Regions from separate parts of the Laedolimicola ammoniilytica genome, predicted to be linked through region 2. Evidence: a T-box and tRNA genes for the amino acid it is inferred to sense, from the RefSeq annotation. Region 2 holds a T-box; the other holds one or more tRNA genes.
What was found. The T-box of region 2 lies ahead of pheS (phenylalanine--tRNA ligase subunit alpha). A T-box ahead of a tRNA ligase gene usually reads a tRNA of that ligase, here a tRNA-Phe.
Positions count from the first base shown of each region.

Region 1 (7,224 bases), on a different contig from region 2:
TGGGCGGAGTTACCCTGGCGCTGGCGCTTGGGTTTACGTCCTATGCCGTGCCGGATCAGAGCGACGTGGATAACATTCAGAACGAGATTGATAAGACCCAGGACGAGATCGATAAGACCCAGAGCGAGATCGATGCCACGAAGGACAAAAAGGACAAATTGCAGCAGGCCAAGTCTGAGATGGAGGACTACCTGAAGAAGCTGAATCAGCAGTATTCCAGCCTGGAAAGCCAGATTTCTGAGTTAAATAAGCAGATTGTGGACAAAAAGGCGGAGATTGAGCAGACGAAAGGAGAGCTGGAGGAGGCGAAAGCCACCGAGGATAAGCAGTATGCGGACATGAAGGCCCGCATTCAGTATATGTACGAGAATCCTCGGAGCTCCTTCATCGAGATTCTGCTGGAGTCCGGCGATTTCGCCAGCGCCCTGAACCGGGCCGATTACGCGGCGCGCATCAGCGCCTACGACCGGGATATGCTGGAGTCCTACGCGGCCCATAAGGCCGAGATTCAGGAGCAGGAGGAAAAGCTGGAGGCGGAGAAAGAGGCCCTGGATGACATGCAGGCCTCCCTGACGAAAAAGCAGAGCGAGGTATCTTCTCTGGCCAGCAGTACTTCCGGCAAAATCAGCCGGCATGTGAACGATATCGCGGCGGCCCAGGCCGATCTGGACGGCAAGAGCAATACCCTGGCCAACCAGCAGGAGGTCCTGAAGCAGCTTATTGCCGAGAAGAAGAAAATCGAGGCCCAGATCGAGGCGGCTAAGGCGGCTGAGATCATTGGCTCCCTGGGCGACGTGACCGGCGTGCGGACCACAGAGCTGGAATATGTACAGTATGGCGCGTACAGCGCCAGCGAGGACGAAGTAAAGGCTCTGGCGACGCTGATCTACTGCGAGGCAGGCAATCAGGGCGCAGAGGGCCAGCTGGCCGTGGGCGCGGTCGTCATGAACCGTATCCGGGATTCCCGTTTCGGACAGGGCGATATCATGAGCGTGATCCGGGCTTCGGGTCAGTTCTCCCCCGTTACCTCGGGCCGTTTTGACCTGATGCTGACCGACGGCGCGGATTCCGTCACGGAATCCTGCTATAACGCTGCCCGCCGGGCCATCGCGGGCGAATCCAACGTGGGAAACAGGACCTTTTTCCGGACTTATGCCAACTATCCGTCCTTAAGCGGACTTGTGATTGGCGCACATATTTTTTCCTATACTTGGAATTATTCAACCTGACAAAGAAGTCGGTGTACAGAAGAAAGTTTTTCTGTGCAGCGACTTTTTACGTAAAAAATAAAATAATCATACATAACCTATTGACAAAGTAGGTTAAAGAGCGTATGATTGCAACATCAAAACAACGTGAACAATCAAAAAGGAGGATTATTATGAGAAATTTGAAATGGCTGAAGAAATCAACCGCATTACTGCTGACCATTGCACTGGCAGGAAGCCTGGCAGCATGCGGAAGCAAGGCAGACGAGACTCCGGCGGCAGAGACCACACAGGAGACTGAGGCAGCTGCAGAGGCGACCACGGAAGACGCAGCAGAGGCAGAAGAGCCGGTGGCGGCAGAGATCGACAAGGATGCATTTGACGCGCTTCTGGCAGACGGCATCGTAGCAGACGACGCTGACATTGCGGCAAGCAAGTGGGCTACGGCAGTAAAGGAAGCTGGCGTGCTCCGTGTAGGCGGAACCAGAACCTCTTTCCTGTTCAGTCAGCTGGATGAGACAGACAACGGCATCCGCGGCTTTGACGCAGGACTGTATCAGCTGCTTGCACGTTACATCCTGGGCGATGAGAGCAAGTATGAGCTGACACAGGTAGATTCCAGTACCCGTGAGTCCGTTCTGACCAGTGACCAGGTAGACGCAGTATTCGCTACTTATTCCATCACAGACGCACGTAAGGAAGTCATTTCCTTCGCCGGCCCCTACTACACATCCAAGCAGGCTGTCCTGGTAAAGGCAGGCAACACGGATATCACTGGAGTAGAAGACCTGGCTGGCAAGATTGTAGCGACACAGTCCGGTTCCACAGGCCCGGATATCCTGGCTGAGTACGCGCCGGAAGCTACCGTTCAGGAGTTTGCCAACGACCAGGAAGCACGTACCGCTCTGGAGCAGGGCCGTGTAGACGCCTATGTAACAGACTACACTCTGCTTCTGAACGCTATTGTGAAGAACCCGGGCGCTTACGAAATCGCAGGCGACACCTTCGGGCCGGAGGACAACTACGGTATCGGACTTCCGCTTGATTCTGACGGCGTAGCATTTGTAAACGACTTCCTGAAGAAGATCGAAGACAATGGAACCTGGGCAGAGCTGTGGAAGATCAGCCTGGGCGACCGCACCGGCATCGAGACCGTACCGGAAGCTCCGGCGATCGAGTAACCCGAACCGAAGCGTGGTAACTGGTCAGGTGTGGAACAGTTACAAATAGAAAGACAGGGAGAAGGACCTTCAGTAGTTCTGAAGGTCTTTTTCCGCAGGAGGAATCCATATGGGTATTCAGGAACTTCTTTCCCAATACGGAGACAAATATATACAGGCATTGTTCGTCACCTGGAAGCTGACGGCAGTGTCCTTTGTGCTTGCATTTCTGATAGGTATTCTCATTACCATCATGCGGGTATGTCCCGTGAAGCCGCTGCGATGGGTCGGAGACTTCTATGTGCAGATCTTCCGGAACATCCCGGGCGCGACTTTGCTTATCATGCTGGTCTACGCGCTGCCCTATCTGAATGTGGTGCTTTCCTATTACGTCTGTGTGCTGACGGCCACATCCCTGCTTCCGGCGGCGTTCTGCTCCGAGTATCTGATGGCCGGTATGAATACAGTGAGTATCGGACAGATCGAGGCGGCGCGGGCCCTGGGCATGTCCTTTGGCAAGATTCTGAAAAATGTAGTCATTCCCCAGGCTCTTCGTTCCAGTGTGCTTCCCATGACCAATCTTCTGGTGGCGACCATGCTGACGACAGCGCTGGCTTCCCAGGTGCCCATGAACCCCACGGATCTGACCGGTCTGGTCTCCCATATCAATACCAGAGCCGTGGGCGGCGTGACGGCTTTCCTGATTTCCGCGGTGCTGTACTGCGCGACGGCGGTGGTGATCGGACAGATTGGAAACCTGATTGACAGGAAAGTGAGGGTTTTGCGATGAACAATGGACAGATATCCATACGGGATGCGCTCTACGAGGCGCCGGGACCGAAGACCCGCAGAGGAATTATGGCGGGAACTGTGGTGGTGCTCCTGCTTCTGGCGGTGCTGATCTACGGCGTCATTCATCAGTTCGCCATCAATGGACAGCTGGACGCCAGATACTGGTCCTTTTTCACCCGGTATACCACCTGGCGGTTTATTGGAAATGGTCTTGCAGGTACGCTGACGGCTGCGTTGACGGCAGGTGTGATCACATTTTTCGCAGGCCTCCTGCTGATGCTTGGCAGAATCAGCGGCGTCAAACCGCTGGAATGGCTCTGCACCGCGCTCATTGAGTTCAGCCGCGGCGTGCCGACCCTTCTGTTTATCTATTTCTTCTTTCTGGTGGTGCCTCAGTTTGGCATTAAGCTTCCACCTCTGTGTAAGATAGCGGTCCCGGTGGCCATCTCCGCGGCGGGCGTGGTGGCGGAGGTTCTGCGCTCCGGCGTCAACGCGGTGCCGAAGGGACAGACGGAAGCGGCGGTGTCCCTGGGTATGCGAAAGAACAGTGTCTTCTTCAAGATCGTATTTCCACAGGCCCTGCGCTATGTGATTCCGGCATTGATTTCCGAGGTGGTCATCGTGCTGAAGGATACCACCTTCGCCTATGTGGTAAACTATGCGGACCTGATGCAGAACGCGAAGGTGCTGATCAGCAACTATGACGCACTGCTTTCGGTCTATCTGGTGATTGCAATTATCTATATTTTGATCAATTATATATTAAATAGAATCTCTGTGGCCATTGCCAGAAGGAGAAAATAAACTATGGAAGAAAACAGAACTACAGCGAATGAAGTGCCGGTTATCGAACTGCGTCATGTAGATAAGCATTTCGGAGAACTGCATGTATTAAAGGATATCAATTTATCCGTAAAAAAGGGCGAGGTTGTCGTGGTCATCGGACCGTCCGGTTCCGGTAAATCCACCCTGTGCCGGACGATCAACCGACTGGAGACCATTGACTCCGGAGAAATCCTCATCGACGGAACCAAGATGCCTGAGGAGGGTCGGAGGCTGGCCGAGCTCCGTTCCCAGATTGGCATGGTATTCCAATCTTTCAACCTGTTTGCCCACAAGACCATTCTGGACAATGTGACCATCGCGCCCATAGACGTACTGCACAAGCCGAGGAAGGAGGCCCGGGAGGAAGCCATGGAGCTTCTGAAAAGGGTAGGCGTGGATAATCAGGCCGCCAAAGTACCGGCCCAGCTTTCCGGCGGCCAGCAGCAGCGTGTGGCCATCGCCCGTGCCCTGGCCATGCACCCGAAGGCCATTCTCTTCGACGAGCCCACCAGCGCCCTGGATCCGGAGATGATCGGCGAGGTGCTGGATGTCATGACGAAACTTGCGAAGGATGGTATGACCATGGTCATCGTCACCCATGAGATGAATTTCGCCAGACGGGTGGCTGATCGGGTCATCTTCATGGATGGCGGCAGCATCATCGAGGAGGGCGCGCCGGAGGACTTCTTCGAGCATCCGCAGACCAGGCGGGCCCAGGATTTCCTGAATTCAGTGAAAGCCCATTAAGGATCCGGTTACGGACAGAAATACGGAAAAGAGGAACTACACATGTGTGAATTATTTGGCCTGAGCAGTGCCGAAAAAGTAAATTGCAATGAGCTTCTGGGAACCTTCTTCAGCCACGGAGAAACCAATCCGGACGGTTGGGGACTGTCTCTCTTTGACGGGAATTCCGCATCCATCGAAAAGGAACCCATATCTTCAGCGGAAAGCGTCTATCTGAAGCATCGTCTCAGCGACGAGATCACCGAGGACGTGGTTCTGGCCCATATCCGCAAGGCTTCCAAGGGCGGCCTGGAATACAGGAACTGCCATCCCTTCAAGAGACGGGACGCTTCCGGACGCCTGTGGACGCTGATTCACAACGGCACCATCTTCGAAAGCGCCCTGGTGGACGCCTACATTGGAAAACAGCATGGCGGTACTGACAGCGAGCGGATTCTGTACTACCTGATCGATCAGGTGGACGCGGCCATCGCGAAAAAGGGCGGCGAGCTGACCGACAAAGAACGCTTCGACACCGTAAATCAGGTCATCCGCGACATTACCCCGGAGAACAAGGTCAATCTTCTGATTTATGACGGCGATTTGTTCTACGCCCATACAAACTTCTACGAGACCCTGTTCCGTCTGCAGAAAGGCGAGACACTGGTAGTAGCCACCAAGCCCCTGACCGATGACCCGGCCTGGGAAAAAGTCCCCATGAGCACTCCGTTGGCCTACCGGAAGGGAAGGCTGGTCTTTGAAGCCGAACCTCATCCCTATGAGTTTATCGATAAGGAACCGCGGGATATCGAGTACACGAAGCCGCTCTAAAAAACGAAAGTAAAATATGAAAAATTGCTTGACAAACATAATTCCATCATGTAGAATATCACTGTTGTGACACATGAAAGTTATGTGAAAGCAATTTGCCCAGATAGCTCAGTTGGTAGAGCAGAGGACTGAAAATCCTCGTGTCACTGGTTCGATTCCGGTTCTGGGCATGTACGGAGCACTTGGCGAGGTATTCTCGAGTCTAGTGCGAAGACACACCTGGACACTTGGCAAGGTTCTTTCGAGCCTAGTGACCACGGTGCATCCTTATATTTTTTCATTTGCGGGTGTAGTTCAATGGTAGAACACCAGCCTTCCAAGCTGGATACGTGGGTTCGATTCCCATCACCCGCTTATTTTTATGCCCAAATTTAAGTAGAGCAGGTGATGGGAATCGAACCTTCGGTTCGTTCTCCGCTCCGGTCGGTGCTAAACAGGTGCCGCTGGCACATTCTTTTTTAGTTTTAAAACCCCGATTGACGGCGCCAGAACATTGCAGTAAACTATTCGTGATTAGAAAGAACGAGGAGGACGCATCTATGGCAATTTCATATGGAAAAATGGTAATCATCGGCGCTGGTAAGGTGGGAAGCGCGATTTTGAATTCGGTTCTGCGGATGAATATCCTGGATGAGATCGTGGTGGTGAACCGCAACCAGAAAAAGGCCCTGGGCGAGGTGCTGGACGCCAGCCATACCACGGCGTTCGCTTACAGCGCCAACGCGAACATCCATGTGGGCGGCTACGAGGAGTGCGCGGACGCCCAGATCATCGTGGTGACTGCAGGCCCCAGCATCCAGCCGGGTAATTCCCGGGACCGCATGGTGCTTCTGGAGAAAAATGTCAACGTCATGAATGATATCATGGAGCAGATCACCCACTACACCCGGGAGGCTATCATCATTGTAGTATCCAATCCGCTGGACATCCTGACCTACATTGCCCAGAAGAAATTCGACTATCCGGCCAATAAGATCTTCGGTACAGGCACTTTGCTTGATACCGCCCGTTTCAATAAAATGCTGGGCGACCTCTGCGGCGTGGATGCCAAGAACGTGACCGGTTTCGTGCTGGGCGAGCACGGCTCCACCTCCTTTATCCCCTGGAATACTGTGAACATCGTGGGTGTGCCGTTTTCGGAATTTGAGAAACAGTTTGAATTAAAGGAAAAACTCGACAAAGAAAAGCTGCTCCATGATACGAAGGTCATCGGCCTGGATATCGTAGAGCTGAAGGGTTACACCAGCTCCGGCGTGGCCTTAAGCGCCTGCCGTCTGATCGGCAGCATTGTCCGCAACGAGAAATCTGTGGTGCCTGTCTCCACGGTGCTGTCAGGCCAGTACGGCCTCACCGGAGCAGCCATGAGCCTGCCCTGCGTCATTTCCAAGAACGGCATCGACCGGGTACTGGAGCTGCCCCTGGACGAGCAGGGAAAGAGCGACCTGCAGAAGTGCTATGAGCATCTGCGGACGGCCATCGAGAGCGTGTATACAGAAGCATGAGTCATTAGGTACCGCCAGTCATAAAGAGGACTGGCGGTAATTTTATGTAACAGTTTGATTGCTATAAATTTATGTACTACTAAGAATTTCTCAGGAGTTATGTAGTCATATTTTAAATAGGTAATCTGGGTAAAAATTTGGTAAATTCCTGTATACAATGTATAAATCTATATACAGACC
Region 1 is NZ_JAOQKC010000014.1:71,197-78,420, forward strand. It holds gene OCV63_RS11295 (cell wall hydrolase) at 1-1,229, shown strand, start outside; gene OCV63_RS11300 (glutamate ABC transporter substrate-binding protein) at 1,382-2,389, shown strand; gene OCV63_RS11305 (amino acid ABC transporter permease) at 2,499-3,158, shown strand; gene OCV63_RS11310 (amino acid ABC transporter permease) at 3,155-3,964, shown strand; gene OCV63_RS11315 (amino acid ABC transporter ATP-binding protein) at 3,968-4,732, shown strand; gene OCV63_RS11320 (class II glutamine amidotransferase) at 4,775-5,542, shown strand; tRNA gene OCV63_RS11325 (tRNA-Phe) at 5,640-5,712, shown strand; tRNA gene OCV63_RS11330 (tRNA-Gly) at 5,826-5,896, shown strand; gene OCV63_RS11335 (L-lactate dehydrogenase) at 6,082-7,044, shown strand.
Region 1: it encodes a tRNA-Phe, which carries the amino acid that the T-box ahead of pheS (phenylalanine--tRNA ligase subunit alpha) is inferred to sense. The anticodon was not compared.

Region 2 (7,224 bases):
TAAATAAATTAAAGGCCGGAAGCCGGGATACCAAAGGGGTAAAAGTCCGGGTATAAGGCAAAAACGCGGAAAAAAGGCCGGCATCTGGCGCCGATTCCGCACGAGGAGGAATGGTTATGAAGATTCTGGTTACGCTGCCTCTGAACGAGAGACAGAAAGAGCGTCTGGAGATGAATTTCCGTCATCTGAAATTCTGTTACTGCCTGAAAAAAGACGTGACAGAAGAAGTCATCCGGGACGCGGAGGTCATCCTGGGAAATGTGGATCCTGCGCTTTTGAAGTATGCGGAGGAGCTGAAATGGCTGCAGCTTAATAACGCCGGAACGGAAGGCTTCTGCGACGGCGCATTGCCGAAGGAGGCGGTGCTGACCAATGCCACCGGCGCTTACGGTCTGGCCATCTCCGAACATATGATAGGCGTTCTCTTTGAGCTTCAGAAAAAGTTAAACCTGTATGCCCGGAACCAGCGGGAGCATGTCTGGAAGAGCGAGGGACATGTGCATGTGATACAGGGAAGCCGGGTGCTGGTCATCGGTATGGGAGACATTGGAACCATGTTCGCCCAGAAGATGAAGGCCCTGGGCTGTCGTACCGTGGGCATCAAGCGCCACGAGGGCCGCAAGCCCGAGGGCGTGGACGATCTCTACACTCTGGAGCGCCTGGAACGGGAGCTTCCCAAGGCCGATATCGTAGCCATGAGCCTGCCGGGCAATCAGGATACCTACCATATGATGAACGCGGAGCGCCTGGCGCTGATGAAAGAGAACGCCGTCCTCATCAATGTGGGCCGCGGCATCACTGTAGATACTGACGCATTGGTGCAGGCCCTGCAGGAAAAGCGCATCGCCGGAGCATGCCTGGACGTAACCGATCCGGAGCCTCTGCCCGCCGATCACCCTCTCTGGGATATGGAAAATGTCATCCTGACCCCCCACATCTCCGGCGGCTACGCCCTCCCCGAGACCCTGGAACAGATCCTGACCATCTGTATCGAGAATCTGGAGTGTTATATGGTGAAGCGGCCCCTGAGGAACATCATTGATTTCAAAACCGGTTACTGCGAATAGGCAGAAAGGTTCATAGCGCTGTTCTGCAAAAGGTTTTGCTGTGAACGGTAGGTGTTGAATTATAAGTAAATTTATGTTATCATTTTTGATAAATATGGAATTCATATTACTGAGAACGGAGTGAACAGTAGAGAATTCATACGAATGAAAATACAAACAGAAACGAGGAAGCGTTATGGAAAACGAGGCTACGAGCAAAAATTTTATTGAGCAGGCCATAGAGAAGGATCTTGCGGAGGGCGTATACGATACCGTCCACACCCGTTTCCCGCCGGAGCCCAACGGTTACCTGCATATCGGACATGCCAAGTCCATCCTGTTGAACTACGGACTGGCTCAGAAATACCACGGCAAATTCAACATGCGTTTTGACGATACGAACCCGACAAAAGAGAAAACCGAGTTCGTAGAGTCCATTTTAGCGGATATCAAGTGGCTGGGCGCAGACTGGGAAGATCGTTTGTACTTTGCTTCTAACTACTTTGACCAGATGTATGAAGCAGCTGTAAAACTGATTAAGAAGGGAAAGGCATTCGTTTGCGATCTGACAGCGGAGGAGATGCGTGAATATCGTGGAACCCTGACCGAGCCAGGCAAGGAGAGTCCCTATCGGAACCGGAGCATCGAGGAAAACCTGAGGCTCTTTGAGGAGATGAAAGCGGGCAAGTACGCGGACGGAGAGAAGGTGCTGCGTGCCAGGATCGACATGGCCTCCCCGAATATGAACATGCGCGACCCGATCATTTACCGTGTGGCACATATCAGCCATCACAACACCGGAGACAAATGGTGTATCTACCCGATGTACGATTTCGCGCATCCCATCGAGGACGCTATCGAGGGTATCACTCATTCCATCTGTACCCTGGAGTTTGAGGATCACAGACCGCTGTACGACTGGGTTGTACGGGAACTGGAATACCCGCATCCGCCCAGACAGATCGAGTTCGCGAAGATGTACCTGACCAACGTGGTCACAGGCAAGCGATACATTAAAAAGCTGGTAGAGGAAGGCATCGTAGACGGCTGGGACGATCCCCGTCTGGTATCTATCGCAGCGCTCCGCCGCCGCGGTTTCACGCCGGAGTCCATCAAAATGTTCGTAGATCTCTGCGGCGTATCCAAGAGCCAATCTTCCGTAGACTATGCGATGCTGGAGTACTGTATCCGCGAGGATCTGAAGCTGAAGAAGCCGCGTCTGATGGCAGTTCTCGACCCGATTAAACTGGTGATCGACAACTATCCGGAAGGCCAGGTCGAGTATCTGGACGCAGCCAACAACCTGGAAAATGAGGAGCTTGGCAGCCGTAAGATTCCCTTCTGCCGGGAGCTCTACATTGAGCGCGACGATTTTATGGAGGAGCCGCCGAAGAAGTATTTCCGCCTCTTCCCAGGAAACGAGGTGCGCCTGATGCACGCTTACTTTGTAAAATGTGAGAGCTTTGTCAAGGACGAGAATGGCAAGGTCATCGAGGTACATTGCACCTACGATCCGGAGACGAAGGCAGGAAGCGGCTTCACCGGCCGTAAGGTGAAGGGAACCATCCACTGGGTACCGGCTCCCTACGCCATCGACGCAGAGGTTCGTCTGTATGAGAACATCATCGACGAGGAAAAGGGCGTATACAATGAGGATGGCAGTCTGAACCTGAATCCCAACTCCCTGACCGTGGTAGAGCATGCGTACCTGGAGCCAGGCTTCGAGGGCGCTAAGGCCTTTGACAGCTTCCAGTTTGTAAGAAACGGCTTCTTCTGTGTGGACTACAAGGATTCTACTCCGGAAAAAATGGTATTTAACCGAATTGTATCCCTGAAGAGCTCCTTTAAGCTTCCGAAGGCATAAGAGACCGATGCGAGAACTGACGATAAGCCTGAACGCAAAGGCAGAAACGCCTTTGTACGAACAGATTTACCATTATATCAAACAGGATATCCAGGAACATAAGATCCTGGCTGGAGAGAAGCTTCCCTCCAGCCGGGCTCTTTCTCGTTATCTGGAAGTAAGCCGCAGCACTGTGGATCTGGCTTATGATCAGCTGCTGTCGGAAGGGTATGTGGAGTCTGTTCCCTGCAAGGGCTATTATGCCTGCCGGATTGAAGGGCTGTATCATCTGAAGACCGGGGAGGACGGAGGGGAAATCGCGCCAAAGACCGAAGAAAAACACTGGAAATACGACTTTACGCCCAACGGCATCGATCTGGACAGCTTTCCCTATGGCGTATGGCGTAAGATCACAAGAAATGTGCTACTGGATGATCGGAAGGAGCTGTTCCAGCTGGGGGATCCCAAGGGCGAGTGGGAGCTCCGGGAGACCATCAGCCGGTACCTTCACCAGGCCCGGGGCGTCAACTGCCGTCCGGAGCAGGTTGTGCTGGGAGCGGGAAACGACTATCTGATGATGCTGATATCCGCGATTCTGGGAAAACGAAGGCTGGCCATGGAGAGCCCCACCTACAAGCATGCTTACGGGATATTCGAAAAAATGGGATTTCAGCTCTGTACCGTGCCTGTGGACGCCTCTGGCATGCGGGTGGAGGAGCTGACCGCGTCCGGCGCGGATGTGGCTTACGTCATGCCCTCCCATCAGTATCCCCTCGGTATCGTGATGCCCATCAAACGGCGTCTGGAGCTCCTGAAATGGGCTGCGGAAAAGCCGGAACGCTATCTCATCGAGGACGATTACGACAGCGAATTCCGTTATCGCGGCAAGCCGATTCCCGCATTGCAGGGCGTGGATCGGACAGGGAAAGTCATTTACATCGGAACCTTCTCCAAATCCATCGCGCCTGCCATCCGAATCAGCTACCTGGTGCTGCCGGAGCCGCTTCTCGCGACCTGCGAACCGGAGCTTCAGCGGTTTTCCTCCACGGTATCCCGTATCGATCAGATGATCCTGAACAGCTTCCTTAAAGAAGGCCACTACGAACGTCATCTGAACCGGATGCGCGCCATCTACGGCCATAAGCAGGAGATTCTCGTGGATGAGCTGAAACAGCTGTCTGGGGTCTGCACCATCCGCGGAGAAGACGCCGGCGTCCATCTGCTGCTGGAATTTTCCGATGACTGGACCGAAGCGGAGCTCATCCGCCGTGCGGAAGCTGTGCATATCCGGGTGTATCCCCTGTCCGAGTACAGTATCGACGGTGCAGACAGTGGGGCGGGGCAGGGCGCGACAATCCTTCTGGGCTATGCCACCATGACGGAGGAGGAGCTGGCGCAGGCAGCCCGGAGCCTGACAGAGGTGTGGCGATAAAAAATAAGTACTTGACATCTTCGCTCGTAAAGGTTTAGAATAATCCTTGATATGACAAATGCAACGAAGGTGCACAGTAACCTTTCTTCTTCTTTCAGAGAGAGACCGTCAGCGGCTGTGAGCGGGCTTAAGTTCAGAAGAGAGTGCGAAATTCCCACCGGAGCAGCATCGCTGAAGAACTTTGGTAGGCGATGACGCAGCCTGCACGTTACGCAGAAGATGAGAGCCTGTCCGATAAATGAAGAGACAGGAATCAGGGTGGTACCGCGGAATATATGCTCCGTCCCTACTGTGTAGGGATGGAGCTTTTTTTGCGCGTTCGCATTGAGAAGGGCAGGCAGTTTCAAAAGCAGGCAGTTGGGTGCTTGCACACAAATGTCTGTTTTTGAAATTGCCTATGCGGCGAAAGCCGCGAGTTTCAGAAGGCGATAGCTTTCTGAAACTGCCCTGGAGTATACGTCCCTTAAAAACCAACAATCAGGAAAGGTGAGAACAATGAAGGAAAAACTGCAGAAAATCCGGGAAAATGCCATTGCGCAGATTCGGGAAGCAAAGAATCTGAACACACTGAATGACGCTCGCGTGGCGATTCTCGGCAAAAAAGGTGAACTGACCAACGTATTGAAGAGTATGAAGGACGTGGCTCCTGAGGACAGACCGAAGGTAGGCCAGCTGGTCAATGAGACTCGTGAAGAGATTGAAAGGGTTCTGGAAGAAGCCAAGGCAAAGATGGAAGCCATGGTTCGTGAGGAGAAGCTGAAGGCAGAAATCATCGACGTAACCCTTCCTGCGAAGAAGAACAACGTAGGCCATCGTCATCCGAACACCATCGCCCTGGAAGAGGTAGAACGTATCTTTGTCGGCATGGGCTACGAGGTAGTGGAAGGACCCGAGATCGAGTATGACCTTTACAATTTTGAAAAATTGAATATTCCGGAAGGACACCCGGCCAAGGACGAGCAGGATACCTTCTATATCAATAAAAACATTGTACTGCGTACCCAGACATCCCCGTGCCAGGCCCGTGTCATGGAGCAGGGCAAGCTGCCCATCCGTATGATCGCTCCGGGACGCGTGTTCCGTTCCGATGAGGTGGACGCGACTCATTCTCCATCGTTCCATCAGATCGAGGGTCTGGTTGTGGACAAGAACATCACATTTGCAGACCTGAAGGGGACTCTGGAGGAGTTCGCGAAAGAGATGTTCGGCGCGGAGACGAAGACCAAGTTCCGTCCCCATCATTTCCCATTCACAGAGCCCAGTGCCGAGGTAGATGTAAGTTGCTTCAAATGCGGCGGCAAGGGCTGCCGTTTCTGCAAGGGCAGCGGCTGGATCGAGATCCTGGGCTGCGGTATGGTACATCCCCATGTACTGGAGATGTGTGGGATCGATCCCAACGAGTATACCGGCTTTGCCTTTGGCGTAGGTCTGGAGAGAATTGCGCTGCTGAAGTATGAGATTGATGACATGAGACTGCTGTATGAGAACGATATTCGGTTCCTGAAACAGTTTTGATAGCAGTGAGCCGTGCTGGTTCGTTTTCTCGAGCGTAGCACGAGGAGCGTACGTGATAGAAAGAGAGGAGAATAAAAATGGATACATCTTTATCATGGATTAAAGCATATGTGCCCGATCTGGATGTGACGGCCCAGGAATATACCGACGCAATGACGCTTTCCGGAACCAAGGTCGAGGGCTTCACCAAGCTGGATGCCGACCTGGAAAATATCATCATTGGACAGATTGTAAAGATTGAGCAGCATCCGGATGCGGATAAGCTGGTAGTATGCCAGGTCAATATTGGAGAGTCAGAGCCGGTTCAGATCGTTACAGGCGCTCCAAATGTCAAAGAAGGACAGAAGGTTCCGGTAGTTCTGGACGGCGGCCGCGTGGCTGGCGGACATGACGGCAAGATGACCCCGGGCGGAATCAAGATTAAGAAGGGCAAGCTTCGCGGCGTGGAGTCCAACGGTATGATGTGCTCCATCGAGGAGTTGGGTCAGAGTCGTGAAATGTACCCGGAGGCCCCGGAGTACGGCATCTACATCTTCTCGGACGACGCTGTGGTAGGCGAGAGCGCTATCCACGCCCTGGGTCTGGATGACGTAGTATTTGAGTACGAGATTACTTCTAACCGGGTGGACTGCTATAGCGTTATCGGTATTGCTCGTGAGGCAGCCGCTACCTTCCGCAAAAAATTCGTACCGCCTGTGGTAACCGTAAAGGGTTCCGGCGGAGATGTAAATGACTATATTAAAGTAGATGTAAAGGACGCAGATCTCTGCCCCCGTTACTGCGCGAGAGTCGTAAAGAACATCAAGCTGGCTCCGTCACCCAAGTGGATGCAGCGCAGACTGGCAGTCAATGGTATCCGCCCGATTAACAACATCGTCGATATCACCAACTATGTCATGGAAGAGTATGGTCAGCCCATGCACGCTTACGACCTGGACACCATTGCCGGTCATCAGATTCTGGTACGCCGCGCCGATGAGGGTGAGAAGTTCGTGACTCTGGACGGCCAGGAGCGTACTATGGATGAAAATGTCCTGATGATCTGTGACGGCGAGAAAGCAGTTGGCATCGCAGGTATCATGGGCGGCGAGAATTCTATGATTACCGATAATGTAAAGACTATGCTGTTCGAGGCAGCCTGCTTCGACGGCGTGAACATTCGTCTTTCCGCAAAGCGTATCGGACTTCGTACAGATGCTTCCGGTAAGTTCGAAAAGGGACTGGATCCGAACAATGCCCAGGCAGCCATCGACCGTGCCTGCCAGCTTATCGAGGAGCTTGGGGCCGGCGAAGTGGTAGACGGCATGGTAGATGTATACAACGGAAAGAGCGAGCCCTCCAGAGTCGAGTTTGACGCAGACAAGATCAACGCCCTGCTGGGAACCGAT
Region 2 is NZ_JAOQKC010000015.1:71,249-78,472, reverse strand. It holds gene OCV63_RS11755 (DNA gyrase/topoisomerase IV subunit A) at 1-56, shown strand, start outside; gene OCV63_RS11750 (D-2-hydroxyacid dehydrogenase) at 117-1,067, shown strand; gene OCV63_RS11745 (glutamine--tRNA ligase/YqeY domain fusion protein) at 1,243-2,910, shown strand; gene pdxR (MocR-like pyridoxine biosynthesis transcription factor PdxR) at 2,918-4,321, shown strand; T-box leader at 4,376-4,612, shown strand; gene pheS (phenylalanine--tRNA ligase subunit alpha) at 4,817-5,836, shown strand; gene pheT (phenylalanine--tRNA ligase subunit beta) at 5,914-7,224, shown strand, end outside.